One region of the Breoghania sp. JC706 genome, then DNA from elsewhere that is predicted to be linked to it. Evidence: predicted binding sites of a transcription regulator. Region 1 holds the regulator's gene; each other region holds the start of a gene.
What was found. Region 1 encodes PhoB, which activates phosphate uptake and scavenging genes when phosphate is short. Its sites were predicted from a motif close to TGTCATNNANCTGTCAT; they were not measured.
Positions count from the first base shown of each region.

Region 1 (7,380 bases):
CTCCAAGGGCTACACGGCGTTCCTGCAAACCTCGATCCAGCTCGACATCACCTTCGACAAGAAGGTGATCGACCCGCAGGGCCAGGCGGCCACCAACGACCGCGTGCTGCTGATGGCGAACTATCCCGTCCTCGCCACCCGGGCGCTCGCCAAGGTGCTCGGCGTCGACGAGAGCGACCGCAAGCTGCGCCGCGACCTGTCCGGCATGATCTCCAACGGCGTGCGCACCCAGCTTCGCGACATGGTGCTCGCCGATCCCTCGATCATCGGCAAGACGCGCAGCGTCTGGGTGCTGGCCGCAGCCGACGTGGACTCCGCCTACAAGGGACAGATCGACCTCTCCGTCGATCAGGCGCGCCGCAAGGTCGATGACCAACAGGTCGCCTGGATGAACAAGCTCGCCGGCGAGGGCATCCTGAAAGGCCGCTTCAACACCGGCATCTTCGTCAACGGCGCCTCCAGCCGGCCGGAGACGGCGGGCATGGGCGTGGCGATGATCGGCTCCATGTACATGATGGCGATCGTGCTGGTGCTGGCGCTGCCGATCGGCGTCGCCGCCTCCATCTATCTGGAGGAATTCGCGCCGAAGAACCGCTGGACCGACCTCATCGAGGTCAACATCAACAATCTGGCGGCGGTGCCCTCCATCGTCTTCGGCCTGCTGGGGCTTGCCGTCTTCATCAACTTCATGCACCTGCCGCGCTCCGCCTCGCTGGTCGGCGGCCTGGTGCTGACGCTGATGACGCTGCCCACCATCATCATCGCCACGCGCGCCGCGCTGAAGGCGGTGCCGCCCTCGATCCGCGCCGCCGCGCTCGGCATCGGCGCCTCCAAGATGCAGATGGTCTTCCATCACGTGCTGCCGCTTGCCGCCCCCGGCATCCTGACCGGCACCATCATCGGCCTCGCCCAGGCGTTGGGCGAGACCGCGCCGCTGCTGCTGATCGGCATGGTCGCCTTCGTCGCCGACTATCCGGCGACGCCGATGGATCCGGCCACCGCTCTTCCCGTCCAGATCTACATGTGGGCGAACGAGGCCGAACGCGCCTTCGTGGAGCGCACCTCCGGCGCGATCATCATTCTTTTGATGTTCCTGGCCGTCATGAACATCACCGCGATCATCCTGCGCCGCAGGTTCGAGCGCCGCTGGTAGCGGGCCGCGCCGGGCGAGAAACGGATTTGCGAGACCGTGCCGTCCGGCGCCTGCCGGCGGCACGGGAAACCGCCGAAAGGGTTTTGACAATGAGCGATGCAATGGAAATGACGGGCGATACCGCCGCGGCCTCCGCCGCCGCCGGCAATCCCGTCATGATGCGCGGGCGCGATGTCTGTGTCTTCTACGGCGAAAAGCAAGCGCTCTTCGGCGTCGATCTCGACGTGCGCGCCAACGAGGTCACCGCACTGATCGGCCCGTCGGGCTGCGGCAAGTCGACCTTCCTGCGCTGCCTCAACCGCATGAACGACACCATCGAGGGCTGCCGGGTGACCGGCAAGATCACCCTTCAGGGGGCCGACATCTACGATCCCAAGGTGGACGTGGTGGAACTGCGCGCCTCCGTCGGCATGGTCTTCCAGAAGCCGAACCCTTTCCCGAAGTCGATCTTCGAGAACATCGCCTACGGTCCCCGCATCCACGGTCTTGCCAAGAACAAGACCGAGATGGAGGAGATCGTGGTGACCAGCCTGCAGAAGGCGGGACTGTTTGAGGAGGTCAAGGACCGGCTCGACGAGCCCGGCACCGGTCTTTCCGGCGGCCAGCAGCAGCGCCTGTGCATCGCCCGCGCCATCGCCGTCAGCCCCGAGGTCATCCTCATGGACGAGCCGTGCTCCGCGCTCGATCCCATCGCCACCGCGCGCGTGGAGGAACTGATCGACGAGCTGCGTGAGAACTACACCATCGTCATCGTCACCCACTCCATGCAGCAGGCCGCCCGCGTCTCCCAGCGCACCGCCTTCTTCCACCTCGGCAATCTGGTCGAGGAAGGCCCGACGGACGATATCTTCACCAGTCCGCAGGACAAGCGCACGCAGGATTACATCACCGGTCGCTTCGGATGACGCCACGGCGATCCGCGCCGGACCGTCATTCGTACGAGAGGAAACAAGAATGTCCGAACATATCGTCACCGCGTTCGACCAGGATCTGAAGCAGCTTGCTGGCAAGATCGCCGAGATGGGCGGTCTGGCGGAGACAATCGTCAACGACGCCATCACCGCGCTGATGCGCATGGATGGCGAGCTTGCGCAGGCCGTGATCCAGGCCGACCGTCGCCTCGATGCGCTGCAGTTCCACATCGAGGACCAGGCCGTCCTGATGATCGCCCGCCGCCAGCCGATGGCCGGCGACCTGCGCCAGATCGTGGCGGCCATGCGCACCTGCAACGAGCTGGAGCGCGTCGGCGATCTCGCCAAGAACATCGCCAAGCGCGTCATCGCCATCGGCGGCGAACTGCGCTCCAAGAAGCTGGCGATCGGCGTGGAGCACATGGCCGAACTCGCCATGGTGCAGCTCAAGACCGTGCTCGACGCCTACATGCAGAGCGATGCGGAAACCGCCAAGGCGGTGCGCGAGCGTGACGAGGAGATCGACCGTCTCTACACCTCGCTGTTCCGCGAGCTCTTGACCTACATGATGGAAGATCCGCGCAACATCACCTTCTGCGCGCACCTCCTGTTCTGCGCCAAGAACATCGAACGCATTGGCGATCACGCAACCAACATCGCCGAGAACGTCCACTACATGATTACCGGCCAGCAGCTCACCGACGAGCGCCCGCGCACGGACGAAATCGACATCGCGGCCGTCGACGGCGACAATGACGACTGACACGTCCGACGGTTAATCGAGAGAGGCTGGAGACGCTTGGAATGCCGAAGGTCCTGATCGTAGAGGATGAGGAACCGCTCAGACTGCTTCTGCAATACAATCTGGAAGCGGAAGGGTACGCGGTGGAGACCTGCGCACGCGGGGACGACGCCGAGGTGATGCTGCGCGAGGCGCAGCCCGATCTGCTGCTGCTCGACTGGATGCTGCCGGGCCTGTCCGGCATCGAGCTGTGCCGGCGGCTCAGGGCGCGCGAGGAATCGAGCCGTTTGCCGATCATCCTGCTCACCGCGCGCGGCGAGGAGGCGGAACGCATTCGCGGGCTTTCGACCGGCGCCGACGACTACGTCGTCAAGCCGTTCTCCATTCCCGAACTGATCGCCCGCGTCGGGGCCATCCTGCGTCGCTCCAAGCCGGGGGTGGTCTCCTCCCAGTTGCGCTCCGGCGATATCGAGCTCGACCGCGAGACCCGCCGCGTCTACCGCTCCGGCCGCGAGATCCATCTGGGCCCGACGGAGTTCCGCCTGCTGGAATTCCTGATGCAGGCGCCGGGCCGCGTCTTCTCCCGCGAGCAGCTTCTTGACGGGGTGTGGGGCCACGACGTCTATGTCGACGAGCGCACGGTGGACGTCCATGTCGGCCGTCTGCGCAAGGCGATCAACCGCGGCAAGGTGAAGGACCCGATCCGCACCGTGCGCGGCTCCGGCTACGCCTTCAACGACCAGTTCGCGGTGGCCTCGTAAGGGGGGACGCGTGGCGCATGGCGCGAGCTCGGCCGGTCTTGTGATCGGCCGCATTTCACAATTTCTCTTCCGTCATCACCCGGCGCAGTCCGGGTGATCCAGCGCCCTCCATGCATGCTGCAGCCGGAGATGGATTGCCCGGACAAAGCCGGGCAATGACGGAGGAAATTCCTGATTTGGAAACCGAACCTTGGAAGGTGCGCGGCGGCGGCGTGCGTCAATTCCCCCGCCAATTACCGGCCCAAAAAAGAAAACGGCCGCCCGGGGGCGACCGTTTCTCTGAAAATCGTCTGTCGAAGCCGAAACCTTATCCGCGGGCGCGCTTGTCGCGGCGGCGGTCGTTCATCGGCTGGTAGGCGATCCGGCAATGGTGCGGGCAGTAGGGGACGCCCGGCTCCGAATTGCGGCCGCAGAAATAGAAATCGTCGGTGCTCGGGTCGCCGATCGGCCACTTGCAGGTGCGCTCGTTGAGCTGCAGGATCGTGGCCCGCTGCTCCTGGGGAATGACGAGCTCGGCCACCGGGGCCGGCTGCGTCGCCACCGCCGCGACAGGCGCCGCTTCCGTCTTCAGAGCCGTCGCGCCGATCGTGCGCGGTGCCGCCGGCGCCGCCGGGCGGGCGGGCGCCGCCGTCGTCGCGGGACGCGTGCGGCGCGGCTTGGCCGGGGCCGCGGCGGTCTTGGCGCGCCCGGAAAGACCCAGACGGTGAACCTTGCCGATGACGGCATTTCGTGTAACGCCACCGAGTTCGGTGGCGATTTGACTTGCGCTCAAGCCTTCTGACCATAGCCTCTTCAGAAGGTCGACGCGTTCGGTTGTCCAAGACATTAGATAACAACTCCGCCGGATAGCCGCTTCTCAACGGATATACTTCATACTCAGGCGCCGGTTGGCGTCTGTCAGAATTAACAGATTGGTTGCGAACCCGGTCCGCCGCACGAGATATCGTGTCTGAGTGGGCGAACAATACAATATGGCGGAAAGCGCCTGCAACCCTGAGGGACGTAAAAACGGCGGAAATCCGTAGTTTTCCCCAGATTAGCAGGGGCGACATTTCGCCATTTTCGAGCAAAGCAGATGGTCAAGCTTTGCATTGACACTCCCGCGCCACGACGGTGTATATAGAGCCTTCGCTGTCGTGCCGCCACATTGGCGGCACGCTTTGTTTTTGGCCCTCATTTTTGGGGATCGGACGATGAGTTCGTCGGCACTTTTTGGAACGTACGCGCGTAGTGAGCTGGCCTTCGTGAAGGGCGAGGGTTGCTGGCTGGAGACGTCCGACGGCCGACGATTCCTCGATTTCGCCGCCGGCATCGCCGTGAACTCTCTGGGACATGCCCACCCCCATCTCGTCACTGTTCTGCAGGAACAGGCGGCGAAACTGTGGCACGTCTCAAATCTGTACACGGTTCCGGGCCAGCAACGGCTCGGCGAGCGGCTTTGCGAGGCGACATTCGCCGACCGGGTCTTCTTCACCAATTCCGGTGCGGAGGCGATGGAGGCCTGCATCAAGACCGCGCGCCGCTACCAGTATGCCAACGGCTCGCCGGAGCGCTACGGCATCATCACCTTCGAGGGCGCCTTCCACGGCCGCACGCTGGCGACGATCGCCGCCGGTGGCCAGGCCAAGTATCTGGAAGGCTTCGGTCCCAAGGCGCCGGGCTTCACCCAGGTGCCCTTCGGCGACCTCGATGCGCTCAAGGCGGCCATCGACGAGACGACGGCCGCGATCCTGATCGAGCCGATCCAGGGCGAGGGCGGCATCCGTCCGGTGCCGCACGAGTTCCTGCGTTCGCTGCGCGCCCTGTGCGATGCGCACGGCCTCTTGCTGATCTTCGACGAGGTCCAGACGGGCGTTGGCCGCACGGGCAAGTTCTTCGCGCACGAATGGTCGGGCATCACGCCGGATCTGATGGGCATCGCCAAGGGCATCGGCGGTGGCTTCCCGATGGGCGCCTGCCTTGCCACCGAAGAGGCGTCCGCCTGCATGGTGCCGGGCACGCACGGAACGACGTTCGGCGGCAACCCGCTCGCCATGGCGGTGGGCAACGCCGTGCTCGATGTCGTGCTGGCCGATGGCTTCATCGACGGGGTGGCGCGCAAGGGCCTGGCGCTCAAGCAGAAGATCGCGTCCGTCATCGATGCGCACCCGCATGTCTACGAGGCGGTTCGCGGCGAGGGGCTGATGCTGGGTATCAAGTGCCGCGCGCCTGTGGGCGACGTGGTCGCCGCCGGTCGTGCGAACGGCCTGCTGTCGGTTCCCGCGGGCGACAACGTGGTGCGCCTGCTGCCGCCGCTGACGGTCAGCGAAGAGGACATGGATGAGGCGGTGAGCCGTCTCGATGCCGCCGCCGCGGCGGTGGAGGGCGCTATCGCGAAGGAGACGAGCGCGTGAAAAAGAACGGCGCAACACGCGATTTTCTGGACCTCAGCGCGGTCCCTGCCGCGGAACTGAAGGCGATCCTCGCCGAGGCTGTGCGCCTGAAGGGCGTGCGCAACGGCGCGCATCGCGGCCAGGGTCCGCTCGCCGGCAAGGTGCTGGCGATGATCTTCGAGCAGCCCTCCACGCGCACCCGCATCTCCTTCGATGTGGGCATGCGCGAGCTTGGCGGCGAACCGCTGATGCTGACCGGGCACGAGATGCAGCTCGGCCGTGGCGAGAGCATTCCCGACACCGCGCGCGTGCTCTCGCGCTTCGTCGACGCCATCATGATCCGTATACTGTCGCATGAGGATCTGCTGGAGCTCGCCGAATACGCCACGGTTCCGGTGATCAACGGGCTGACCAAGGTCTCCCATCCCTGCCAGCTCATGGCCGACCTCATGACCTACGAGGAGCACAAGGGCTCCATCGCCGGCAAGCGGGTCGCCTGGGTGGGGGATTCCAACAACGTGCTGCATTCCTGGATGCAGGCGGCCGAACGCTTCGACTTCCAGCTCCGCGTCGCCACGCCGCCGGAACTGGCGCCCGACATGGCGCAGGTGGAGAAGATCCGCTCCGCCGGCGCCGACATCGTGCTGACCAACGATGCGGACGAGGCCGTGGAGGCCGCCGACTGCGTCGTCACCGATTGCTGGGTCTCCATGGGCGACGACGAGGAGGAGGCGACCCGCCACAACCTCCTGAAAGCCTATCAGGTCAATGCGCGGCTGATGGAAAAGGCCGCGCGCGACGCCATATTCATGCACTGCCTGCCCGCCCACCGCGGCGAGGAGGTGACGGACGAGGTCATGGACGGCCCGCAGTCCGTTGTCTTCGACGAGGCGGAAAACCGGCTGCACGCCCAGAAGGGCGTGCTTGCCTGGTGCCTGGGAGCGATACCGAACTCATGACGTCCGAAAGACAAGCCGCAACGGACGCGGGACCGATCGATCTGGCCGGCGACGACGCGGTGCTGCCGTTTTCCGTCGAGCCGCTCGACGTGCGCGGTCGCGTCGTCTACCTGGGCGACACGGTCGACGCGATCCTGCAGCGCCACGCCTACCCGCCGGCCGTCTCGCGTCTGCTCGGCGAGGCCATCGTGCTCACCGCGCTGCTCGGCACCTCTTTGAAATTCGAGGGGCGTTTCATTCTGCAGACGCAGACCAACGGGCCCGTCTCCATGCTGGTGGTCGATTTCGAGACGCCCGACGCCATCCGTGCCTGCGCGAAATTCAAGGACGAGGCGGTGGCGGAGGCGGTCGCCGCCGGCCGCGCTTCGCCGAGCGAGCTTCTGGGCACCGGCACGCTCGCCATGACCATCGATCAGGGCCGACACATGAACCGCTACCAGGGCGTCGTGGCGCTCGACGGCGGCTCGCTGGAGGATGTCGCG
Region 1 is NZ_JBANCG010000002.1:23,923-31,302, forward strand. Features, by position in the region: gene pstA (phosphate ABC transporter permease PstA) at 1-1,153, shown strand, start outside; gene pstB (phosphate ABC transporter ATP-binding protein PstB) at 1,261-2,058, shown strand; gene phoU (phosphate signaling complex protein PhoU) at 2,108-2,827, shown strand; gene phoB (phosphate regulon transcriptional regulator PhoB) at 2,869-3,567, shown strand; gene V2L18_RS03340 (GcrA family cell cycle regulator) at 3,875-4,393, opposite strand; gene V2L18_RS03345 (aspartate aminotransferase family protein) at 4,761-5,960, shown strand; gene argF (ornithine carbamoyltransferase) at 5,957-6,898, shown strand; gene V2L18_RS03355 (Hsp33 family molecular chaperone) at 6,895-7,380, shown strand, end outside.

Region 2 (7,380 bases), on a different contig from region 1:
TTGTCGCGCGAGGATCGGGAGGCCGCCGCCGCCGTTCTCGAAACGCTGCGTTCCGAGGGCGTCCGCCTTTACGAGAACGCGAAGATCACACGCGTGGAGCCCGACGGTGACGGCATCGCGGTCGTTATGGAAACGGCGGAAGGCGAGGGACGCCTGTCAGGTTCCCACCTTCTCGTCGCTGTCGGTCGCACGCCCAATGTCGCGGGGCTGGATCTTGAGGCGGCCGGTATCGAGCACGATCGTTGGGGCATCCGGGTGGACGGTTCGATGCGCACGTCCAATCGCCGCGTCTATGCCATCGGCGACGTTGCCGGCGGCCTTCAGTTCACCCATGCGGCGAACTACCACGCCGGGCTGGTGGTTCGCGCCATCCTGTTCCGCCTGCCCGTACGCAACAAGCCCATTCTGGTTCCGCGCGTCACTTTCACCGACCCGGAACTCGCCCATGTGGGAATGAGCGAGGAAGAGGCGCGCGGGCGTCACGGCGATTCGATATCGGTGCTTCGCGCGTCTTTTGCGGAAAACGACCGGGCCCGTGCCGAAGATCGCACGGAAGGGTTCGTCAAGCTCGTGACCGACAGGCGCGGTCGCATCCTCGGCGTCACGATTGTCGGCGCCGGTGTGGGAGAACTGATCTCGCTCTGGTCGCTTGCCGTATCCCGGCGCCTGAAGGTCTCCGCCATTGCCGGCCTCGTCCTGCCCTATCCGACATTGTCGGAAACGGGAAAGCGCGCGGCCGTCGCTTTCTATTCCGCAATCCCGCAAAAGCCGTGGGTCAGGCGGCTGGTTCGTTTCCTGCGCATCTTCGGATAAGATGCGGCCGATCCCGTCACCGGACGCGCACGCAACGACCGTCATGCCAGACACCGCCGAAAACGTCCGCTCTGCCGAATCCGCGGCCTTAGGCACGCGGGGGCGACGCGTCGGGCTGTCCGCAAAGCTCCTCATGCTCACCGTCATCTTCGTGATGCTGAGCGAGGTACTGATCTTCGTGCCCTCCATCGCAAATTTCAGAAACAACTGGCTTTCGGACAAGCTGCGCACCGCGGGTGTCGCCGCCGCGGTGCTTGCGGAATCCGACGTCATTTCGCCCGCCCTTCAGACGCGGCTGCTTCAGGCGACGGGATCGGATGCGATCGCGCTCAACGATGGCCCGACCCGACGCCTCATCGCCATGGACACCATGCCGCCCATGGTCGACGAGGTTGTCGACATGAGCCGGATGAATGCGTCGGCCTCGATCGTTCAGGCCTTCGATACGCTGATGAACGGTGCAGGGCGGACCCTGCGTATCATCGGCAAGGCCGAAATGGGCATGAGCGGCACGATAGAGATCGTCATGCCGGAGACGCCGCTGCGAAAGGCGATGCTCGGGTTTGCGGTCCGCATCCTCGGTCTGTCGCTGGTCATTTCGATCATCACCGCATCGCTCGTCTACATTTCGCTGCGCTGGCTGTTCGTACGGCCGCTGCAACGGCTCTCCGCCAACATGGCGCGCTTCGGCGAAGCTCCGGAGGATGCCTCACGGGTGATCGTGCCGTCGGGCCGCGCCGACGAGATCGGCGAGGCCGAAGAACGGCTCTCCACCATGCAAAAGACGCTCGGCCAGACGCTGCATCAACAGCGCCGGCTCGCCGACCTCGGTCTTGCGGTCTCCAAGATCAATCACGATCTGAGAAATCTTCTCGCCTCCGCCCAGCTTTTTCTGGAGCGCCTGGAGACGAGCTCGGATCCGCTCGCGGCCCGGCTTGCGCCCAAGATCGTCTCCACGCTCGACCGTGCCGTCGGATATACCCGCGCGGTGCTCGCCTACGGCCGCGCCCAGGAGGCGCCGCCCGCCCGCCGGATCGTGCGTCTTGCCCGCATCGTCGATGATGTCGGCCAGGTGCAGGGGCTTGTCGAACACGAGGCTATCGCGTGGGAAAACCGGGTCGCCGAGAATATGGAGATCGATGCCGACCCGGAGCAGATCTTCCGCGTCCTGATGAACATCTGCCGCAATGCGGTGCAGGCGCTTCAGGGAGAGGGCGACCCGGCGGTGGTTAAACGACTCTCGGTTGCGGCTGAGCGCACCGGCACGGTGGTGACGATTCGAATCGCGGACACCGGTCCGGGCGTGCCTGCGGCCGCGCGGGCGAATCTCTTTCGCGCCTTTCAAGCTTCCGCCCGGCCGGGCGGCACGGGACTGGGGCTTGCCATCGCTTCCGAACTCGTGCGTGCCCATGGTGGTGAAATCGCCCTGGAGGAGCATGGCCCCGGAGCCGTCTTTCGCATCACGCTGCCCGACCGACCATTGGATTTCACCCGGGCTCGGGCGGTTCAGGACGGTACACGCAGGCTGGAGCGGGACTTCGGCAATGCGCCGGACGAGCGTGCCGGAGATCCTGGAAACGGTTGACATAGCGACCTGCCAAAGGGGCGATTTCCACAGGCATGACCACTGGTTGGGCCTTAAAACAGAATTCGCGTTCGCCACGCTTGCAATCGGAAAGCTTAGGCAGTAGAGGTAGCGCGCTGTTCGGGAACGCCTTAAGCGCGCCGCACAGAAACGACAGGCGGATGTCCCGCATCCGCCGACGACCCGGGCGAAAGCCCACGGCAGGCGCCGGTAGCTCAGCTGGATAGAGCACCAGACTACGAATCTGGGGGTCGGGGGTTCGAATCCTCCCCGGCGCGCCATTGCCTCGACAATGGCGCACCTCGCCTTTCCGAATAAGCTCAAATCCCTCTGGGGACGCAGCTGAAACCCCCTCTGTCATCTGTCACGCAAAACCGATCATTCCGCCGTTGTGTGGGGCGATTTGTGGTGCGGGCGGATTTTGTCGTGCGCTTGAAGGAGTGGAACCGATGACGAAGACAATCTCGGATTATACGGCGGCCAACCGTGCTGTTTGGGAAGCCTCCGCCCCGCTTCATGAGCAGGGCGACGAGTGGGATGCTCTCCTTGCCCAGGTCCGGGAACCCGGGTTTTCGGTGCTGGACAGCTGCCTGACGGAAACGCTTCGGGCCCTGAGCCTCTCGGGTGCAACGGCATTCCAGGTCGGCTGCAACAATGCCCGCGAGCTTTTGTCGCTGCAGGCCCTGGGGCTCGTGCCCAAGCTTGGAATCGACCACTCCGCGGCGTTCATCTCGCAAGGGGCGAGGCTGGCGGCGGCCTGCGGCGCCGATGTGCGGCTGGTCGAAGCCGACGTCTATGATCTGCCCTCCGGGCTCGGCAAATTCGATCTGGGGCTGATCACGATCGGCGTTCTCAACTGGATGCCTGATCTGCCTGCGTTCTTCCGGATCGTCTCGGAACTGTTGAACGACGGGGGGCGGCTCGTCGTCTACGAAACCCATCCCATTCTGGAGATGTTCGATCCCGCGAGCGCCGCGCCCCATGAACTCGCGTTCAGCTATTTCGAGCGGCAACCGCAGAAGATCGAAGAGATCATCACCTATGACGGGCTGGATCACGGCAAGGGTGAGATCGGCTACTGGTTTCAGCACACTCTGGGAGACATCGTGACGGCTTGCGCGAATGCAGGGCTGCGGATCGCCGAGCTGACGGAATACCCGCACAGCAACCGTGAGCCGCAATACGATATTTACCAGGGTCGTTCTGCGCAGATCCCGATGTGCTACTGCCTGGTCGCCACAAAGACGGTCTGACCGAAAGGGGCGGACGGACCGAAATTGCAGTGGGGGCGCCGCAGCCTTGCTGCCGGCCTCGATGCGGTACGGGGCGCGTCAGCTTTCTACCGTGAGCTGGACGCGTTCGGCCGCAAAGCGCGTGCGGGCCACCTGGATCGGCTTGCCGCCTGTATCCACGTTCAGCACGGCCGTAACGAGAACCGGGGCATCGGGCGGTATCTGCAAGAGGCGCGCTTCGTCGGGTTCTGCGATGCGCGCCGAAATATCGGTTCGGGCGCGGGAATAATCCGTCACGCCGTGCGCGGCGAGGGCCTTCGTCACCGATCCTGTCTCCGCATAGTGCAGTACAAGATCGGGGAAGCGCGCGGCAGGGAACCAGGCGGTTGATACCGAAACCGGAATACCGTCCGCCACATGCAGCGTTTCCAGCCGGTGCAGGGCGGAGCCGGCCGGCAACTGCAGCTTGTCCGTCAGCCACGGTGCCGCCGTTTCGCGGAACGAAGCGATCAGCCGTCCGCCCGGTTCCCGGGCCTGTCGCGAGATGATCTCCGAAAAACGGGTGCGCGAACCGATCGGATAGCTGATCGGGGCGCTCTCAACGAACGTTCCGCGGCCCTGGCGCGACGATACCAACCCTTCGTTGGCGAGTTCGCCGACCGCCCGGCGGATCGTGTGCCGATTGACGCCGAAGCGCCGGGCAAGCTCCGCTTCCGCCGGCAGCTTCGCACCTTGCCCCCAAAGACCTGCGCGGATGTCACCTTTCAGCCGCTCCGCGATCTGCCGCCACAGCGCCACGCCGCCGCTGCGCTCCATCGAGATGCCGGTCGTGCTCCCGTCTGTCGCCGTCATCGGCCCGATCTTCCTCTCCTGATCCCAAGCGGTCATCTGCCGCCACGGTCCGTCACATATCCGGTCGGGCCCTTTGTGTCATCGCTGCGTCATTGAAATCGGATACCCCTTGTCGTGAAAGATACACTTGTATAGATAACTATACAACACGCGGTGTTCTCGCCGGATCTGGCGACGCGGTACGGGCCGTCATGAGAGTCTGCCGCAGTCGAGGGACGCGAGCCTGACAGGAGAGGTTTGTCGATGGAACGACGGGAAGTGATGGGCATCCTCGCACGTGCCAGTGTTGAGGAGTTGCGCGGCGCAATCGAAGCCTGGCCCGAGGACGCGCAAGCAGAGCTGCTGCGCGGTCCCGAGACCGGTCTCGTCATGCTGCGCGGGCGTGCCGGCGGTGCCGGTGCACCGTTCAATCTCGGCGAGGCGACGGTTGCCCGCGCGACAGTCCGGTTGTCTTCCGGGGAGATCGGCTTTTCCTGCGTTCTCGGCCGAGATCTCGAGAAGGCGCGGCTTGCGGCCGTCTTCGATGCGGTCTGGCAGCGCGAGGCGGAGGCGGTCGATACGCATCTGCTCAGCCTCGTGCGGCGGCGTCTTGCGGACGAGGCGCACCGCAAGGCGGAAGAAGCCGCCGCCACCCGGGTCAACTTCTTCACCATGACACGCGGAGAGGACCAGTGAACGGCGAACCTCGCAACGACATCCATTCAGGCAATTATTCCGGCGGCTTCCGTAACCCGGTCTTCGATGCGCAAGGCGTTTTCCGGATCGTCCTCGATGCGCTGGCCCGTCCCGGCACCATCCTGCCGCTTGACCCTCGCACGAAGCCGCCTCGGGAACTCCCGCCGCTAGCCGCCGATATCCTTTGCGCGCTTGTCGATCCGGACACGTCGATCTTCCTGTGTCCCTCGCTTGCCAGGGCGGCAGGCACTGCCGACTGGCTGCGGTTTCAGACGGGCGCGCCCCTGGTGAAGACCCCGGCAGACGCCGACTTTGCGGTCGCCGCAAATCCGGAAGATCTGCCGCCGCTTACGCAATTCGGTCCCGGTACGTCCGACTATCCGGATCGCTCCGCCACGGTGATTGTCGCGGTATCCGGCTTTGCGGGTGGTATGCCGGTCGCCCTGTCGGGCCCGGGTATCAAGGAGAGGCAGCCCTTCTCGCCGAACGGCGTTTCGGCAGCCGTCTGGCAGCAGCTGATTGCCAATCACGGGCTCTATCCACGTGGGATCGACGTGATCTTCGTCTCGCGCGAGGCGGTCGCCGGCCTGCCGCGTTCCACCGCAATCGAGATCGGGGAGGCCTGAGCCCATGTATGTCGCCGTAAAGGGTGGCGAGCGCGCCATCCGCAATGCTCACCGGCTCTTGGCAGACAAGCGCCGCGGCTTTCGCGATGTTCCCGACATCACGTTGGAACAGATCGCGACGCAGCTCGCGCTCTCGGTTGACCGCATCATGTCGGAAGGCTCGCTCTATGACCGCGATCTCGCCGCGCTTGCGATGAAGCAGGCGCGCGGCGATCTCATCGAGGCGATCTTCCTCGTGCGCGCCTGGCGTACCACGGCGCCCCGCTTCGGCTTCTCAGAGCCAATCGACACATCGAAGATGCGCATTGAGCGCCGCATCTCCGCCACCTTCAAGGACCTGCCCGGTGGCCAGCTTCTCGGCCCCACTTTCGATTACACCCATCGCCTGCTCGACCCGACGCTTGAAGGCGCCGACATCGAGGAGCCCGCCCGCGCCGAGGTAACCGATGAGGATCGGCCGATGCCGCGCGTCACCGATCTTTTGGCCCACGAGGATCTGATCGAGGGCGACGGCGAGCAGGAAGCGGGGGCGGAGGTCGGCGACCTCACCCGCGAACCCTTGTCCTTTCCGGCCGACCGCGATCTCAGGCTTCAGGCGCTCGCCCGTGGCGATGAGGGCTTCCTGCTTGGGCTCGGCTATTCCACCCAGCGCGGCTACTCCCGGACCCACCCCTTCGTCGGCGAGATCCGCATCGGCGAGGTCGAGGTCGAAATCGAGATCCCGGAACTTGGCTTCACCGTCTCCATCGGCGAGATCCAGGTGACCGAATGCCAGATGGTTACGCAGTTCAAGGGTTCGGCCAAGGCGCCGCCGCAGTTCACCCGCGGCTACGGTCTCGTCTTCGGTCAGGGCGAGCGCAAGGCCATGGCCATGTCGCTGGTCGATCGGGCGCTGAGGGCGCGCGAATTCGGCGAGGACGTCGTGGCACCCGCGCAGGATGAGGAATTCGTGCTCTCGCATTCCGACAACGTCCAGTCCACCGGCTTCGTCGAGCATCTGAAACTGCCCCACTACGTCGACTTTCAGGCCGAACTCGACCTCGTGCGCCGCATGCGCCGCGAATACGAGGAGCGTTCGGCGCAGGAGAGCAAGGAGGCCGCGGAATGAACGAGTTCTCCGCAATCGACGGCAAGGATGCCGCCCCCGTCTACAATTTCGCCTATCTGGATGAGCAGACGAAGCGGATGATCCGCCGCGCGCTTTTGAAAGCCGTGGCGATCCCGGGCTATCAGGTGCCCTTCGCCAGTCGCGAGATGCCCATGCCCTACGGCTGGGGCACCGGCGGCGTGCAGATCACGGCCTCGGTGCTGGGGCCGGACGACATTCTCAAGGTCATCGACCAGGGCGCGGACGACACGACCAACGCGGTCGCCATTCGCGGCTTTTTCGAGACGACCGCCCGGGTGCGCACGACGACGGTGACGGAGGAGGCGACGGTCATCCAGACCCGCCACCGCATTCCCGAGACACCGCTTGGCGCCAACCAGATCCTCGTCTATCAGGTGCCGATCCCGGAGCCGCTGCGCTATCTGGAGCCGCGCGAGGTGGAAACCCGCAAGATGCACGGGCTCGCCGAATACGGCCTCATGCACGTCA
Region 2 is NZ_JBANCG010000006.1:101,644-109,023, forward strand. Features, by position in the region: gene V2L18_RS13675 (FAD-dependent oxidoreductase) at 1-813, shown strand, start outside; gene V2L18_RS13680 (HAMP domain-containing sensor histidine kinase) at 947-2,398, shown strand; tRNA gene V2L18_RS13685 (tRNA-Arg) at 2,603-2,679, shown strand; gene V2L18_RS13690 (class I SAM-dependent methyltransferase) at 2,848-3,651, shown strand; gene phnF (phosphonate metabolism transcriptional regulator PhnF) at 3,730-4,482, opposite strand; gene phnG (phosphonate C-P lyase system protein PhnG) at 4,726-5,157, shown strand; gene phnH (phosphonate C-P lyase system protein PhnH) at 5,154-5,783, shown strand; gene V2L18_RS13710 (carbon-phosphorus lyase complex subunit PhnI) at 5,788-6,891, shown strand; gene V2L18_RS13715 (alpha-D-ribose 1-methylphosphonate 5-phosphate C-P-lyase PhnJ) at 6,888-7,380, shown strand, end outside.
Region 2: a site for PhoB is predicted at 4,559-4,575, ahead of phnF (phosphonate metabolism transcriptional regulator PhnF). Genes of this name have one in related genera too.

Region 3 (7,380 bases), on a different contig from region 1:
CACCCAGTAGATGCCAGCCGAAAGAGCGGCGGCCACCGGTACCGTCACCACCCAGGCGGCGACGATCGTGGTGAAATGGGCGCGGCGTACCAGCTTGCGCCGTTGCAGTTCCTCGTGCGGGGCGAGGCTTTCGTCCCAGGGATCGGCCCCGCCCTTGCGCTGCTTGCGCACGTAGGCCCGCCGGCGCTTGGAATGGGCGGTGTAGTATTCGCGGAAGAAGCCGACGCCGAACACCGCGCCCACCGCGATATGGGTGGAGGAGACCGGCAGGCCGAGCGCGGAGGCGATGATCACCGTGAGGGCTGCGGAAAGTGCCACGCAATAGGCGCGCAGCGGGTTCATCTTGGTGATCTGCTGGCCGACCATGCGGATGAGACGCGGCCCATAGAGAAACAGGCCCAGCGAAATGCCGACCGCGCCGATCAGCATGATCCAGACGGGAATGTTCACCTTGGAACTGAACTCGCCGAATTCCACGGTGTGGACGATTGCCGCCAGCGGACCGACGGCGTTGGCCACGTCGTTGGCGCCGTGGGCGAAGGAGAGCAGGGCGGCGGAGCAGATCAGCGGCAGGTGGAAGAGCTTGCGCAGCGACTGGTTGCGGTTCTCCATGCCTTCCGACTGGTAATAGACCCAGGGCTTCGTGGCGATGAAGGTCAGCGCGAAGACCGCGATGCCCAGGATCGTGATCTCCATCGCATCCGGGTGCCAGACCTTTTTCAGTCCCTTCATCACCAGATAGCAGGCGAAGGCGGCGGCCATCACCGCCATAAGCAGTGGCACCCAGCGCCGGGCGGCGGCGATCTTGTCGTCCTGGTAGACGATGTTGATCTTGATGAGGGCAAGCAGCGCGGCTGCGACGACGCCGCCCAGAAACGGCGAAATCACCCAGCTTGCGGTGATGGCGCCGACGGTCGCCCAGTTGACGGCGGAAAACCCCGCCGCTGCGATGCCGGCACCCATCACCCCGCCGACCACCGAATGCGTGGTGGAGACCGGCGCGCCGATCCAGGTGGCCACATGTACCCACATGGCGGAGGAGAGCAGCGCGGCCATCATCGCCCAGATGAAGGTGTCGCTGTCGGGCACAAGGGCTGGATCGACGATGCCCTTGGAGATGGTGGAGACGACGTCGCCGCCGGCCACCAGCGCGCCCGCCGTTTCGAAGGTGGCGGCGATGACCAGGGCGCCCATCAGGGTCAGCGCGCGCGCGCCGACGGCGGGGCCCACGTTGTTGGCGACATCGTTGGCGCCGATGGTGAGCGCCATGTAGCCGCCGAGCACCGCCGCGACCACGATGATCAGCGTCGTGGAGGAGACGCCCATCGTCAGCCCGGCATAAAGGCCGGCAAAGACGAGGAAGACCAGCGCCAGACCGGGCGCGGCCAGCCGCGCGGCGATCGACCGTCCGGCCTTTTCCATCGTCATGAACTTGTTGAGGTCTTTGTCGAGCGACGATTTCCTGATCGCCGCGCGCCTCTGCGGGGCCGTGTTGTTCACGGTCATCCTGGTCCGCCTGTTTTCAAGCACCGGCATCGCGCATGCCGGCATGTGTCCGCCTGCCTCCGGCGGGTCGGCCCGCCCCTGTTCGCCACGGTCATAGGCGGATGAAGGTTTTATGACAACGTGTCGATGTTACGGAGGTGCACGATTCAACGGGCAACGGCGTCGCACTCAGAGGGTATTGTGGGCCTCAAGTCCCAGAAGAAGCGCGGCAAGCTGCGGTTCCTCCACCAGATCCGCGGCTTCCTTGGGCGACATCCAGCGCCGCTCGCGTTCCTTCTTTTCCGGCCAGGTTTTCAGCTCGTCCTTCACCTTCATCGGAAACACGCCGACTCGGCACAGCACGTTGTGCCTCTCGTCCAGCCGCTTGATGTAGTCGTAATGGCCGATTTCGTCGCGCTCGATCTTGCCGCGCACGCCGGCCTCCTCATAGGCCTCCAGCAGGGCGAGCTTGTGCGGCGCGGTGCTCTTCTTCGGCCAGCCCTTCGGGATGATCCAGCGCCGCGTGTCGCGGCTGGTGACGAGCAGCACCTCCAGCGCGCCCTTGCTGGTTCGGAAGGGCAGGGCCGCATATTGCCGCTTGCGCTTCAACTCGGGTGCGACTTCCAGCGTCGCCGGGCGGATGACGGCCGACACGACCTTCAGAAAAGAGTTCATGTGCAGTCTGTGTTGTCTTTCTTGGCCGGGAGGAGACTTTCGGGATGCGCACGCAAGACGCGGGTGCGGACGAAAGACTTCTTTTGTGCGAATTCGGCAAGGCGACCCGGCACGCGAAAACCACGCGTCCGGGATGCGACGTCCCGCCGGAAAATTCGAATCATCGAAAGCTAGAATGCAATTATGACAGAAGTGCAGGCTTCTGTATTCGCACGTAGACGTGGTGCGGCGCCGGTCAGGAAAGGCTGACCTCAGGCGAGCCCGGGAATGGGAATGCCGAATGTCTGTGCCAGCAGCACGCCGTTGAGCGACAGCACCAGCAGAGTGCCCAGAATGGCGATAGCCTGCGTCAGGCGCGAGTTGCGGAACTCGCCCATCACGTCGCGCCGGCCCGTGGCGATCACCAGCGCGATCATCGGGATCGGCAGCACCAGCGACAGGATCACCTGGCTGATCACCAGCGCCTGTGTGGCATCGACGCCCATGGCGATGACGATGAAGGCCGGCACCATGGTGACGAGCCGGCGCAGCCAGATCGGAATGCGGAAGCCGATGAAGCCCTGCATGATCATCTGTCCCGCCATCGTGCCGACGACGGAACTGGAGACGCCGGAGGCGATCAGCGAGACCAGGAACACCGCGGCCGCCGCGACGCCCAGCAGCGGCGTCAGCGTGTGATAGGCGGTCTCGATCTCCGCCACGTCGGAATGGCCGAGATGGAAGGCGGCCGCCGCCATGATCACCATCGCCATGTTGACGAGCCCGGCGATCGCCAGGGCGACGATCACCTCGCGGTTGGAATAATTGACGAGCTTGCGCTTCTGCTCGGTGTCGACAGGGCCCGCGCGGTGCTGGGTCAGGCCGGAATGCAGGTAGAGCGCATGCGGCATCACGGTGGCGCCGACGATGCCGACGGCGATGGTCAGCGCGAAGGCGTCGGGGATCTGGAAGCCGGTCATGCCGGCGGCCGCCCCGCCCCAGTCAACCGGTGCGATGAACAGCTCCACCACGTAGCAGGCGCCGATCAGCGTCACCAGCGCGCCGATGATCAGTTCCATCGTGCGAAAGCCCGAGCGTTCGAACAGCAGGATCGCGTAGGTGACCACCGCCGTCACGGCCATGCCCCAGATGAGCGGCATGCCGAGGAGAAGGGCAAGCCCGATCGCACCGCCCAGGAATTCGGCGAGGTCCGTCGCCATGGCCGCGATCTCGCTCGCCACCCACATGAACCAGACGACGGGACGGGGAAACTCGTCGCGGCAGAATTCGGCGAGATTGCTGCCCGTGGCAATGCCGAGCTTGGCGGAAAGCGCCTGGAACAGCATGGCGATCAGGTTGGCGGCGAGCACCACCCACAACAGCGCGTAGCCGTAACGCGCGCCGGCCTGGATGTTGGTGGCGAAGTTGCCGGGATCCATGTAGGCGATCGAGGCGATGACGGCAGGGCCGGTGAACAGCAGCATCGATCCGCGGGTGCGACCCGCAAGCGCGTCACGAATGGCGACGGTCGTACGTGTCGAAAGGTTCATCCGCTCAACCTGCGAAGGGTTGCTCATGCCACAGCCTCTAATTGTCGTCCGCACCGCCCAGGGAACGGCGCACCGTCAGAACGGCACGGCCTCGTCGCCTCCGGGCGTTGCGAGAAAACAGACCCGGTTCTAACTCGTCCCGATCTTCCATCCTCGATTCCCCGGCCCCAATTCCCTGGCCCCGATCTCCCGGCGCCCGCACGTGCCGGCCCCGCAAGCCGCCCATCCCCGAAACCGCCGCTCCTCAAGGTTGCCGTTCCTCGAGACTGCTCGGCCATGAAGCCAGAGCGACCAGTGCTCCCGGGTATCGCCGGGCGGAGCGGATGAGATTTGCGGCGGGCCAACCCGCCAGGGGAACGTCGCGGCCGGATTGGAACCAAGTTTAAGATTGTTCCAATATAGCCTGTGCTATGTTAGTTTGCAAAGACAATTATTCGTAAAATTCCGGTGGCCGGTGGGGTCGCAGCCCGTTGCGGGCCGAGGCGGCATGATGTGGGGGCCTTTGGGAAAACAAGGCAAGTATCCGCTGCGAAAAGGATTTGTGCCGCGTACCGGATGCCGGGGCCAGATGGCGAGGAATGGGGGATGATGGTGCAAGCGGATGGGCTGCGGTCTGGCGCAGTCGGTCCCATGGCGCTAAAGCTGTCCCCGTTCCGGATCGGTCGCACCCGCCAAAGGCGGGGAACCCGGAAGAGGTTCGCGGTCGGTTCGCGGAAATCCCGGTGACGGTCCCGAAAGGAGGCTTGGGAAGCGCGCTCCTGTAGGGGGCGCGGGTCGCGGTGGGGGCGGAAAGCGCAAAGAAAAGGATGCTCGGCATGCGGGCTGGCAAGGGGGCGAAGGCTCCCGAACACACACTCATCGACGAGGAGGCGCACCGGGCCGGCTTCTGCAAGGTGCGCGCCGCGCGCCGCACCGAACTGGCGGAAGACTATATCGAGCTGATCGACGATCTGCTGACCCATCAGGGCGAGGCGCGTCAGGTCGATATCGCCGCCCGTCTCGGCGTCACGCAGCCCACCGTCGCCAAGATGCTCCGCCGTCTTGCCGAGGACGGCCTTCTGGAATCGCGTCGCTATCGCGGCGTCTTTCTCACCGAGGCCGGTCGTACCATGGCGCGCGAGAGCCGCAGCCGGCATGACGTCGTGGAGCGCTTCCTGCTGGCGCTCGGTGTAAGTCCCGATACCGCTCATCAGGACGCCGAAGGCATCGAGCATCACGTTTCCGCCGAAACGCTCGACGCGATGCGCCGCTTCGCGCAGGACCGCGATTGAGCCGTTTCGCACAACGCGCGCGATCGCGGCGCGTCGTTCCGGCGCACTGGCGGCGCGATTGACCCGGCGCGTCGGGCGGCTAGTTTAGCGGGCGGAGAGAAAACCGCCGTCATCGCACGCGACACGAGCAAATGGGGTATCCGCCTATGGCCGAAGTGACCAGGGAAGCCGTTCTTGACCGGCTTGCCAAGGTAAAGGGACCGGATCTGGAGGGGGACATCGTCTCGCTCGGGCTGGTTTCCGACATTTTCATCTCAGATGGCCGCGTCATCTTTTCGATCACGGTGCCTGCGGAGCGGGCACAGGAACTGGAACCGTTGCGCCAGGCGGCGGAGAAGATCGTCTCCGAGATCCCGGGCGTGGGCAAGGTCATGGTCGCGCTGACGGCCGAGAGGAAGCCGGGAAGCCCGGCGCCGCAGCCCGCAGCCGCACCCGTGCGTCCTGCGCCTTCGGCCGCCCAGGCCGGGTCCGTGCCGCCGCCCATGGCCGCAAAGGGCGCTTCCAACGGCAATTCCGAAAAGCCCGGCATTCCGGGCATCGGTGCGATCATCGCGGTCGCGTCGGGCAAGGGCGGCGTCGGCAAGTCGACCACGTCCGTCAATCTCGCGCTGGCGCTGCAGGCGAACGGCCTGAAGGTGGGCGTGCTCGATGCTGATATCTACGGCCCCTCGATGCCGCGCCTGCTGCATGTCGCTGGCCGGCCCGAGCCCGTCGAGGGTCGCATCCTCAAGCCGATGGAAGGCTACGGCCTCAAGGTCATGTCCATGGGCTTTCTCGTGGAGGAAGACACCCCGATGATCTGGCGCGGGCCGATGGTCATGTCGGCGCTCACCCAGATGCTGCGCGAGGTCGCCTGGGGCGAACTCGACGTGCTCGTCGTCGACATGCCTCCCGGAACGGGTGATGCGCAGCTCACCATGGCGCAGCAGGTGCCGTTGGCCGGTGCCGTCATCGTCTCCACCCCGCAGGACCTTGCGCTGATCGACGCCCGCAAGGGGCTCAACATGTTCCGCCGGGTGGACGTGCCGGTTCTCGGCATCGTGGAGAACATGAGCTACTTCCTGTGCCCCCATTGCGGCGAGCGCTCCGACATCTTCGGCCATGGCGGCGCCCGGGCGGAAGCCGAGAAGCTCGGCGTTCCCTTCCTCGGCGAGATCCCGCTTCACATGGACATCCGCGAGAAGTCGGATGCGGGCACGCCCGTCGTGGTGTCCGATCCCGACGGCACCCATGCGGCGCTCTACAGGGATGTCGCCTCCCGCGTCTGGGCGGAGGTAACGCGCCAGCGCGATGGCGGCGAACAGGCCGCACCGTCGATCGTCTTCGACTGATCGCCCTTTCGCCCGATACCCGAATGCCCTTGCGGCAACCCACGATCGGCGGCACACTGTCGCCGATCGGAGGCGTGCGCCGCCATCGGGCATGACGGGACCATCCCGTATCCAACCTGAATGCCGCGCGATTGTCCCCGGTCGGCGCACGTCGAGCGACGGGCGCAATGAGCGAAGGGATGGCGATGAGCGTCGAGGGAGAGGGCGTTCTGTCGCGTTGGTCCCGGCTGAAGCGTGGCGAGAAGACCGCGTCGGAGATCGAGCGCGAGAGGGCAGGAGACGAGGAGGCCGGCGCGAACGGCGATGACGGGCTCGTGCCCGCAGCCGCGATGGCGCCGCCGCAGGATCGCTCCGGCGAAGAGGCTGCCGGCGATGACGGCGATCCCGAGCGCATGCTGACGGAAGAAGACCTGCCCGACATCGACAGCCTGACGTCCGGTTCCGATTTCACCGTCTTCCTGCAGAAGAACGTGCCTGCGCATCTGCACAAGCTCGCCATGCGCAAGCTGTGGCGCTCCGATCCGGTGCTCGCAAATCTCGACGGCCTCAACGACTACGACACCGACTATTCCCTCAAGGAGGTCTGGGACATAGCCGCCCAGTCCGCCGAGGATCTGGCGCGCGGGGCAAAGCGGCTCACCGCGTCCGACATGCGTGCCCGCGAAACCGGCGCTCGCCGCAAGGCCGAGGCGGAGCGACGCGCCCAGCCTTCCGCACCGGCCGCGCCGGACCGGATCGCCGATGCTGGCTCGGAAGCGAGGCGCGACGAGCGGCCTCGCCTTGGGCAGGGGGAGGCGGAAGCGCAGGCGGATGCGGTGCCGCGCACGGATGCGAGTGCGCCAGGGGGAGGAAAATCGGATGGCTGAACGCGCCTTTCGTGCCTATCGCGCCGCTCCCCGGGTGGAGCAACTGACCGCGGAGATTGATCTGCCGGCGGAGGAGATCGGCCGGGCGGAGACCTACCGGCTGCTGTCGATGCTTTTTGCGGCGCCGCTCACCGCCGATCTTTTCGCCCGTCTGGAGCGGTGCGAACCCGACGACACGGCCATCGGGCGTATGCTCGGTCAGCTCGGAGCCTGCGCGCGCAAT
Region 3 is NZ_JBANCG010000008.1:289,763-297,142, reverse strand. Features, by position in the region: gene V2L18_RS18190 (inorganic phosphate transporter) at 1-1,506, opposite strand, end outside; gene V2L18_RS18185 (NUDIX hydrolase) at 1,675-2,160, opposite strand; gene V2L18_RS18180 (Nramp family divalent metal transporter) at 2,412-3,689, opposite strand; gene mntR (manganese-binding transcriptional regulator MntR) at 4,505-4,960, shown strand; gene apbC (iron-sulfur cluster carrier protein ApbC) at 5,107-6,291, shown strand; gene V2L18_RS18165 (DUF3306 domain-containing protein) at 6,459-7,157, shown strand; gene V2L18_RS18160 (molecular chaperone TorD family protein) at 7,150-7,380, shown strand, end outside.
Region 3: a site for PhoB is predicted at 1,608-1,624, ahead of V2L18_RS18190 (inorganic phosphate transporter). Genes of this name have one in related genera too.

Region 4 (7,380 bases), on a different contig from region 1:
AATCCGATGATCGCCACCGCTCCGTCATCAACGCGCTCGGCGACATCATCTTCCGCCGCGACGCGGCCGGGCGCATCGTCTACGCAAACGAGACCTTCGCGCGCTGCTTCGGCATCGATCCGGCAAGGCTGGGCGGGGAGGCCTTTCGCCTGCCGCGCGCCGATCTGCCGGGGGCACCCGAAGACGCCCTGCCCGGCACCAGCGATCTCGCTTTGCAGACCACAGCCGGTCCGCGCTGGTTCGCCCGGCTGGACGTGCCGGTGCGCGACGGCGCGGGCGGGCCCGTCGTCCAGACCATCCTGCGCGATGTCACCCCCCGCCGTCTGGCGGAGGAGGCGCTCGTTGAGGCGCGTGACCAGGCGCGCTCAGCCAACGAGGCCAAGTCGCGCTTCCTCGCCACCGTGAGCCACGAAATCCGCACCCCGCTCAACGGCATTTTCGGCATGGGAACGCTTCTGCGCGACACAAGCCTCACCGCCGAGCAGGCAAGCTACGTGGAGGCGATCTCCTCCTCCGGCGAGGCCTTGCTCGGCCTCATCGACGAGGTGCTCGATTTCTCGCGCATCGAAGCCGGCCGGCTGGAACTGCGGCCCATGTCCACCCGGCTGGAGCTTCTGGCCGAGCGCGTGGTGGAACTGCTCGCCCCGCGTGCCCAGGCCAAGGGCCTCGACATCGCCTGCTATGTCTCCCCGGACGTGCCCGACGAGGTGCTGGTCGATGCGCCGCGCCTGCGCCAGGTGCTGATCAATCTGGCCGGCAACGGCATCAAGTTCACCGATCGCGGCGGCGTGCTGATCGAGATCCTGCGGGCGGATGCCGAAGCCTCGGAGAATTCCGGCCACCGCGGGGCCGGTGCGGCGCGTCTTTCCGCCCGTGTCCACGACACCGGCATCGGCCTGTCCCGGGAGGCAGCATCCAGGCTTTTCACCGAATTCGAGCAGGTCGATCCCGGCCCCGCGCGCCGCCACGGCGGCACCGGCCTCGGCCTCGCCATCTCGCAGCGCATCGTGGAGGCGATGAACGGCCGCATCGTCATCGACAGCGAACCGGGCCAGGGCGCCACCTTCTCCTTCGACTTCGAAGTGGAGGCCGAAGATGCGACCGCCTCCCCGCTTCGCGGGGATTTCCGGGGCCAGCGCGTCGGGCTGATCTACGGCGACGGCATGGCCGCCACGCTGATGGAGCGCCGGTTGCGCGACTTCGGCTGCGTGGTTGAGAACCTCGCGGAGGATGCCCCCGGTGGGGACGGCTCGCCGACCATGGCAGAGCGAGACCAGGCGGGCCGCGACGCTGCACAATGCGATATTCTGCTCGCCGACCACGGCTCGCTCGCCGACCCAGCCGGCTGGCTCTCGCGGCTGAGGGGTGCCGCTGTCGCGGCCCCGGTCATCATCATGGTCACGCCGGCTGAACGCGGCCACTTGCCGGCGCTTCGCCGGGCCGGATTCGATGCCTATCTGGTCAAGCCGGTGCGCAGCGTTTCGCTCGCCAAGGTCATGGCTGCGCTCGTGGCCGGCGAGCCGGTGGGCGAAGGTGACGCCGCCTGGCGCGACGAGCGCGAGGCCTTCGGCCCGCGTCCGCAAGCTCTGCGCATGCTGGTGGCGGAAGACAACGACATCAATCTCATGCTCACCACGGCGCTTCTGAAAAAGCACGGTCACGAGGCTGTCGTCGCCCGTGATGGCGAAACGGCGCTGGCACTCATCCGGCGCACGCATTCCGGCGAGGACCCGCCGTTCGCCGCCGTGTTCATGGATCTGCACATGCCGGGCATCGACGGTCTTGAAGCGATTCGCCGGATCCGCGAGGCGGAACAGGCGCACGATCTCAAGGTCACGCCGATCTTCGCGCTCACGGCGGATGTGACGGCCGGATCGCGGGCCGAGGCGGAAGCCGCCGGTGCAGATGATTTCCTGACCAAGCCGCTCGATCCGGATGTGCTTTCCGATCTTCTCGAGCGCTGCGGCCTTGCCTGATCGCGGCGGTTTGCGAAAGCCGCACGCGGAGCCGCATACCGCCGTTTCGCGCGTGCCTTCGGTGGCCGGGGTCCCTCCCGGCTCGCCAAATTTGCCATCAGCAGCGTGACGTGGCTTCAAGCAACCGTTATATTGCCGGCTAACCATGGATCCGCCGGGTCCGCCGGGCCGCACGCGGATGGCGTGGCGGGTTTCGGTGGGTGTCATCGAACTGTCGGAAATCTGTGGTTTATGACGGTTCAAGCCGGACGTTTGTTGGCGTCCCGGCTTCAGCGTTCAACAAAGGCGCCGGAGCCAGGCCCGGCCGAAAAACGGGGAAGCGCCAGGCCGTGCCCGATCCGAGCGGCACGCATGCTGGGCAGAGGCCGAAATTCATGAGACAGCAAGCCAAATTGTCGCCCGCCAGACTGGTGCGCAAGTTCATGCCTGTTCATCGCGATTCCGCCCGTCTGGGTGGCTGGCTGCCGGGCCAGGGCGTCGCGTTGCCGTCGGCGGGACCGGAAGCCGCGCGCAACGGCGGCGCCTCCGTGTCGCTCGGCCGCATCGGCTCGCTGGAAGTGCGCCTCGCCCGAAAGGCTTCGGAGATCAAGCGCGCGCAGGAGCTGCGCTATCAGGTCTTTTACGAGGAGATGTCGGCCATCGCCGATGGTCAGACGCTCGCCTCCGGGCGCGATGCGGATGCCTTTGACGAATTTTGCGACCATCTCCTGGTGTTCGACCACGACGTCGCGGAGCGGGCCAAGCCCTTCGGCCGCCGCAAGCCGCGCATCGTCGCCACCTATCGCCTGCTGCGCCAGTCGGTCGCCGAACGGTTCGGCGGTTTCTACACCGCCGGCGAATACGACATCCAGACACTGCTGGACGGCAAGCCCGAGCTGAATTTCCTGGAGCTTGGCCGCTCCTGCGTGCTCAAGCCCTACCGCACCAAGCGCACGGTGGAACTGCTGTGGCACGGCATCTGGGCCTATGTGCTGATGCACGGCATCGACGCGATGATCGGTTGCGCCTCTTTCGAAGGCACCGATCCCGACCGGCTCGCCGTGCCGCTTTCCTATCTCCACCATTTCGCCAGGGCGCCGGAGGAGTGGCGCGTTCGCGCGCTCGACGAGCGCTATGTCGAGATGAACCGGCTGCCGGCCTCCGAGGTCGATCTCCGTGGCGCGCTGCGCGAGATGCCGCCGCTGATCAAGGGCTATCTGCGGCTGGGCGCTCATATCGGCGATGGCGCGGTGGTTGACCACCAGTTCGGCACGACGGATGTCCTGATCATCGTGCCTGTCGCCTCGCTCAACAGCCGCTATGTCAACTATTACGGCAGCGGCGCGGAGCGTTTCGCGAGCTAGACGCCCCGCGCGAGCGGAGCGGGGCGCGCCCGCTTCGGTGGGCCGGGAGGATAAACGGGAGCTGCAACGCCCCCGCTCCATTGGGGGCAAGGGACCTTGCCGTCAGCCGTCATATCCCTCGATGATGAGAAGATCGCCCGTCGAGAATTTTGTTCGGATGGCCTTCGCGGCCTGGTACTCCGGCGAATTGTAGCAGGCCAGCGCTTCCTCGTAGCTTTCGAACTCGATCACCACGTTGCGGCTGCGCGACGTGCCTTCGAGGGCGGAATAGGTTCCCCCGCGCACCAGGAACCGGGCGCCGTGACGCTCGAATGCCGGTTTGGCCGTGGCAATGTAATCCTTGTAGGCCTCCGGATCGTCCACATCGACCCGCGCGATCCAGTATCCCTTTGCCATTCGAACCTCTCTCATACCCTGAACTGCTGCGCCCCGAACTGCCGTCATGATTTGGCGACACGCTCCGGCCAGATGATTTGTGCATGCGCAGTTTTGGCGAGTGCGGTCTTCGGTTCAAGGCCAAACTGGCCGGCAAGGGCGGGGATCGGCACCGGGCTTGCCGGATGTTGAAAAACCGTCAAGCTTAACCGCCCCTTAAAGCGCCGCATTCTAGCGTGAAGCAGAAGGCGCGGCGGTCCGGACCGCTTGTCTTTTCGCACAGTGACCGAACGACAGGACGCAAGAGGCGGCCGATGGCCAGCAGACGCGGCAACCGCGGCGAACGTATCGAACCGAGAATGGGCGGCGCCCCGAAAGCGCCGGATCTTCGCATCGATAAGTCCGACCGTCCGGCCGCGAAAGGGGCCCGGGCGCCCAGCGGCGCGAAGAAGGCAGCGCCCCGCCCGCAACGCGCCGAAGACGGCTCCTCCGACCAGCGGCGCAAGCCCGCCGGCCCGGCAAAGGCCGCGGCCGGAGCCTCCGGTCAGCGCCCGCCCCGCCCCTCCTCCGCCCGCAAACGCCGCAAGCCGCGCCGCAAGGGAGGCTCCGGTTCCGGCTCGGGTGGCGGCCGGTTCACGCGGCTTCTCAAGCGCGGTCTCTACTGGGGCATGGTCGCCTGCGTGTGGGGCTTCATCGTCGTCGCCGGCACGCTTGCCTATTTCGCCGCGCAACTGCCCCAGAGCTATGACTGGAAGGTTCCCGCGCGCCCGCCGAACGTCAAGATCGTTTCCGCGGAAGGTCGGCTCATCGCCAATCGCGGCGAGACGGGTGGCGAGGCCGTGCGCCTGGAGCAATTGCCAAAGTACCTGCCCAACGCCGTGATCGCCATCGAGGACCGCCGCTTCCGCAGTCATTTCGGCATCGACGTCATCGGCCTCGCCCGCGCGCTCGTCACCAATCTGGTGCGCGGCGGGGTCGTCCAGGGCGGTTCCACGCTGACCCAGCAGCTTGCCAAGAACCTGTTCCTCACGCATGAACGCACGATCAGCCGCAAGATGCAGGAGGTGGTGCTCGCGCTCTGGCTGGAGACGCGCTACTCCAAGGATCAGATCCTGGAGATGTATCTGAACCGGGTCTATTTCGGTGCCGGCGCCTATGGCGTCGACGGTGCGGCCCGGCGCTACTTCGGCAAGTCCGCGCGTCAGGTGACGCTGGCGGAGGCCGCGACCCTCGCAGCCCTTCTCAAGGCGCCCTCGCGCTATGCGCCGAACCGCAATCCCGATCTGGCGGAAGAGCGGGCCCGGCTCGTTCTTGCCGCCATGCATGATGCCGGCTTCATTTCCGAACGCGACGAGAAGAACGCCATCGACCACCCCGCCCTTGCTGTGGCCGGAAACGGCGCGGCAGGGACCAACTACATCGCCGACTGGGTGATGGACCTGCTGCCCGGCTATATCGGCCGGATCGATCGCGACGTGATCGTCGACACCACCGTCGATCTGCGGCTCCAGCAAGAGGCGGAGCGGACATTGTCGGACGCTCTCGACAAGAGCGGTAAGAAACTGGGCGTGAGCCAGGGCGCGCTGGTGGCGCTTGATACTTCCGGTGCGGTCAAGGCGCTGGTCGGCGGGCGCAACTACCGCAAGAGCCAGTTCAACCGGGCGGTCTCCGCCGAACGCCAGCCCGGCTCGGCCTTCAAGCCGTTCGTCTACCTCACGGCGCTCGAGCAGGGCATGACGCCGGATACGATCCGTGTCGATCAGCCGGTCTCCATCAAGGGCTGGAAGCCGAAGAACTACACCAAGAAATATTATGGCCCCGTGACGCTTCGAAAGGGGCTCGCCTATTCGCTCAACACGGTCGCGGCGGAGCTCGGCTACGAGGTCGGGCCGAAGAACGTGGCCGCGACGGCGCGACGGCTCGGCATCACCTCCGACCTGAAGGCCAATCCGTCGCTGGCGCTTGGCACCTCCGAGGTCACGCCGCTGGAAATCACGGCCGCCTACGTGCCCTTTTCCAACGGCGGCTGGGGGGTCATCCCCTATGTCATCCGCTCGGTCAAGACGGAGAGCGGCAAGGTGCTCTACCACCGGGTCGTCGACGGACCCGGCCAGGTGATCCAGCCCGACAAGCTGCGCGAGATCGATTCCATGCTCGGCGAAACGTTGGTCACCGGCACCGGAAAGCGCGCGCGTCTGGGCGATCGGCCGGCCGGCGGCAAGACCGGCACCAGCCAGGACCTGCGCGACGCGTGGTTCATCGGGTTCACCGCCAACTACACCGCCGCCGTGTGGCTCGGAAACGATGACAATTCGCCCACGAAGTCGGCCACGGGCGGGACGCTGCCGGCAACGATCTGGCACGATTTCATGGTCAAGGCGCACGAGCATATGCCGCTGGTGGAACTGCCGGGCATTCCCGTCGGCGGTCCGGTCATTGCCCGCGAGCCTCCCCCACCGGCCCCTCCGCGCAACCTCGCGGAAGGGCGGACAGTGGAACCGGGCAACCGGGTCATGCCGCCGCCGGGCGGTGGTTTCTTCCGTCGTCTGTTCGGCGGCGGTTGAGCCTCGCGCGCCGTGTTCTGGCCGTGCATGATCGTACGAATACGTCTGGAGGCCGTGTTGATATCGGCCTTCGTAAAAAAATATAGCCGCATGCGCAACGAAATAGATGGATGATGAAATAAAAACGGAAAAAGAGCGGTTTTATTCATCGAATTAATTGAAAAATACAAACAGAAAGTGACGTAGAGTAAAATATAATCGCAATTCAATAGGTATTTTTCACAATTATTTAACTTGAGTCACTCCAAGGTTGCGCGGGTTTATATTTGCAAGCAGGCAACCTCGAATGTCCCTGAACAAATTCGGTATCGGCATCAAGATCTGGGTTCCGGTGGTCACCCTCGCTGCCCTCGTCGTCATTCTGGCCGCCTTTAGCCTCTCTTCACTGTATGGCGCCCTTTACGGGGAGCGCGTGGACAAGACCCGTACCGTGGTTCAGCTGGCAATCTCGGTTGCCGCGCACTACCACGAGCTGGAAAAGACGGGAAAGCTCACCCGCGAACAGGCTCAGGCGCAGGCACGCGATGCCATCCGCGCCATGCGTTACGACGGCAACAACTATGCCTTCGTCTACGGAACCGACGGCGTCCGTGTCGTCTCTTCCAAGGCGTCTCTGGAAGGCAAGGACGCGAGCAACACCCAGGATGCCAAGGGCAAGTATCAGGTCCGCGAGATGCTGGCCGCCGCAAGGGCCGGCGGCGGGACCGTTCCCTACCACGTCACGCGCAAGGGCGGAGACGTGCCCCTGCCAAAGCTGAGCTGGGCGCAGGAGTTTCAACCCTGGGGCTGGGTATTCGGCACCGGCGTCTATATCGATGATATCGAAAGCACGTTCTGGACAAAGGCGATCCAGATCATCGGCATCGGCGCCGTCGGCGGGCTGCTGGCTTTCGGCATCGCCTTCGCGGCGATCCGCAATCTCTCCAGGCCGATCAAGAACCTGACCGAGCGTATGCGGGAACTTGCCCACGGCAATACCGAGATCGATATCGAGGGCGCCGATCGCGGCGACGAGATCGGCGCCATGGCCGGAGCGATGGCCGTGTTCGTGGAGAACGAGCGCAAGCGGCGCGATCTGGAGGCGGGCCAGCAGGAGCGCGTCGAGCGCGACCGGGAGCGGGC
Region 4 is NZ_JBANCG010000007.1:361,719-369,098, forward strand. Features, by position in the region: gene V2L18_RS16965 (response regulator) at 1-1,976, shown strand, start outside; gene V2L18_RS16970 (GNAT family N-acyltransferase) at 2,351-3,319, shown strand; gene V2L18_RS16975 (DUF1330 domain-containing protein) at 3,422-3,715, opposite strand; gene V2L18_RS16980 (PBP1A family penicillin-binding protein) at 4,009-6,258, shown strand; gene V2L18_RS16985 (cache domain-containing protein) at 6,545-7,380, shown strand, end outside.
Region 4: a site for PhoB is predicted at 2,178-2,194, ahead of V2L18_RS16970 (GNAT family N-acyltransferase). Genes of this name have one in related genera too.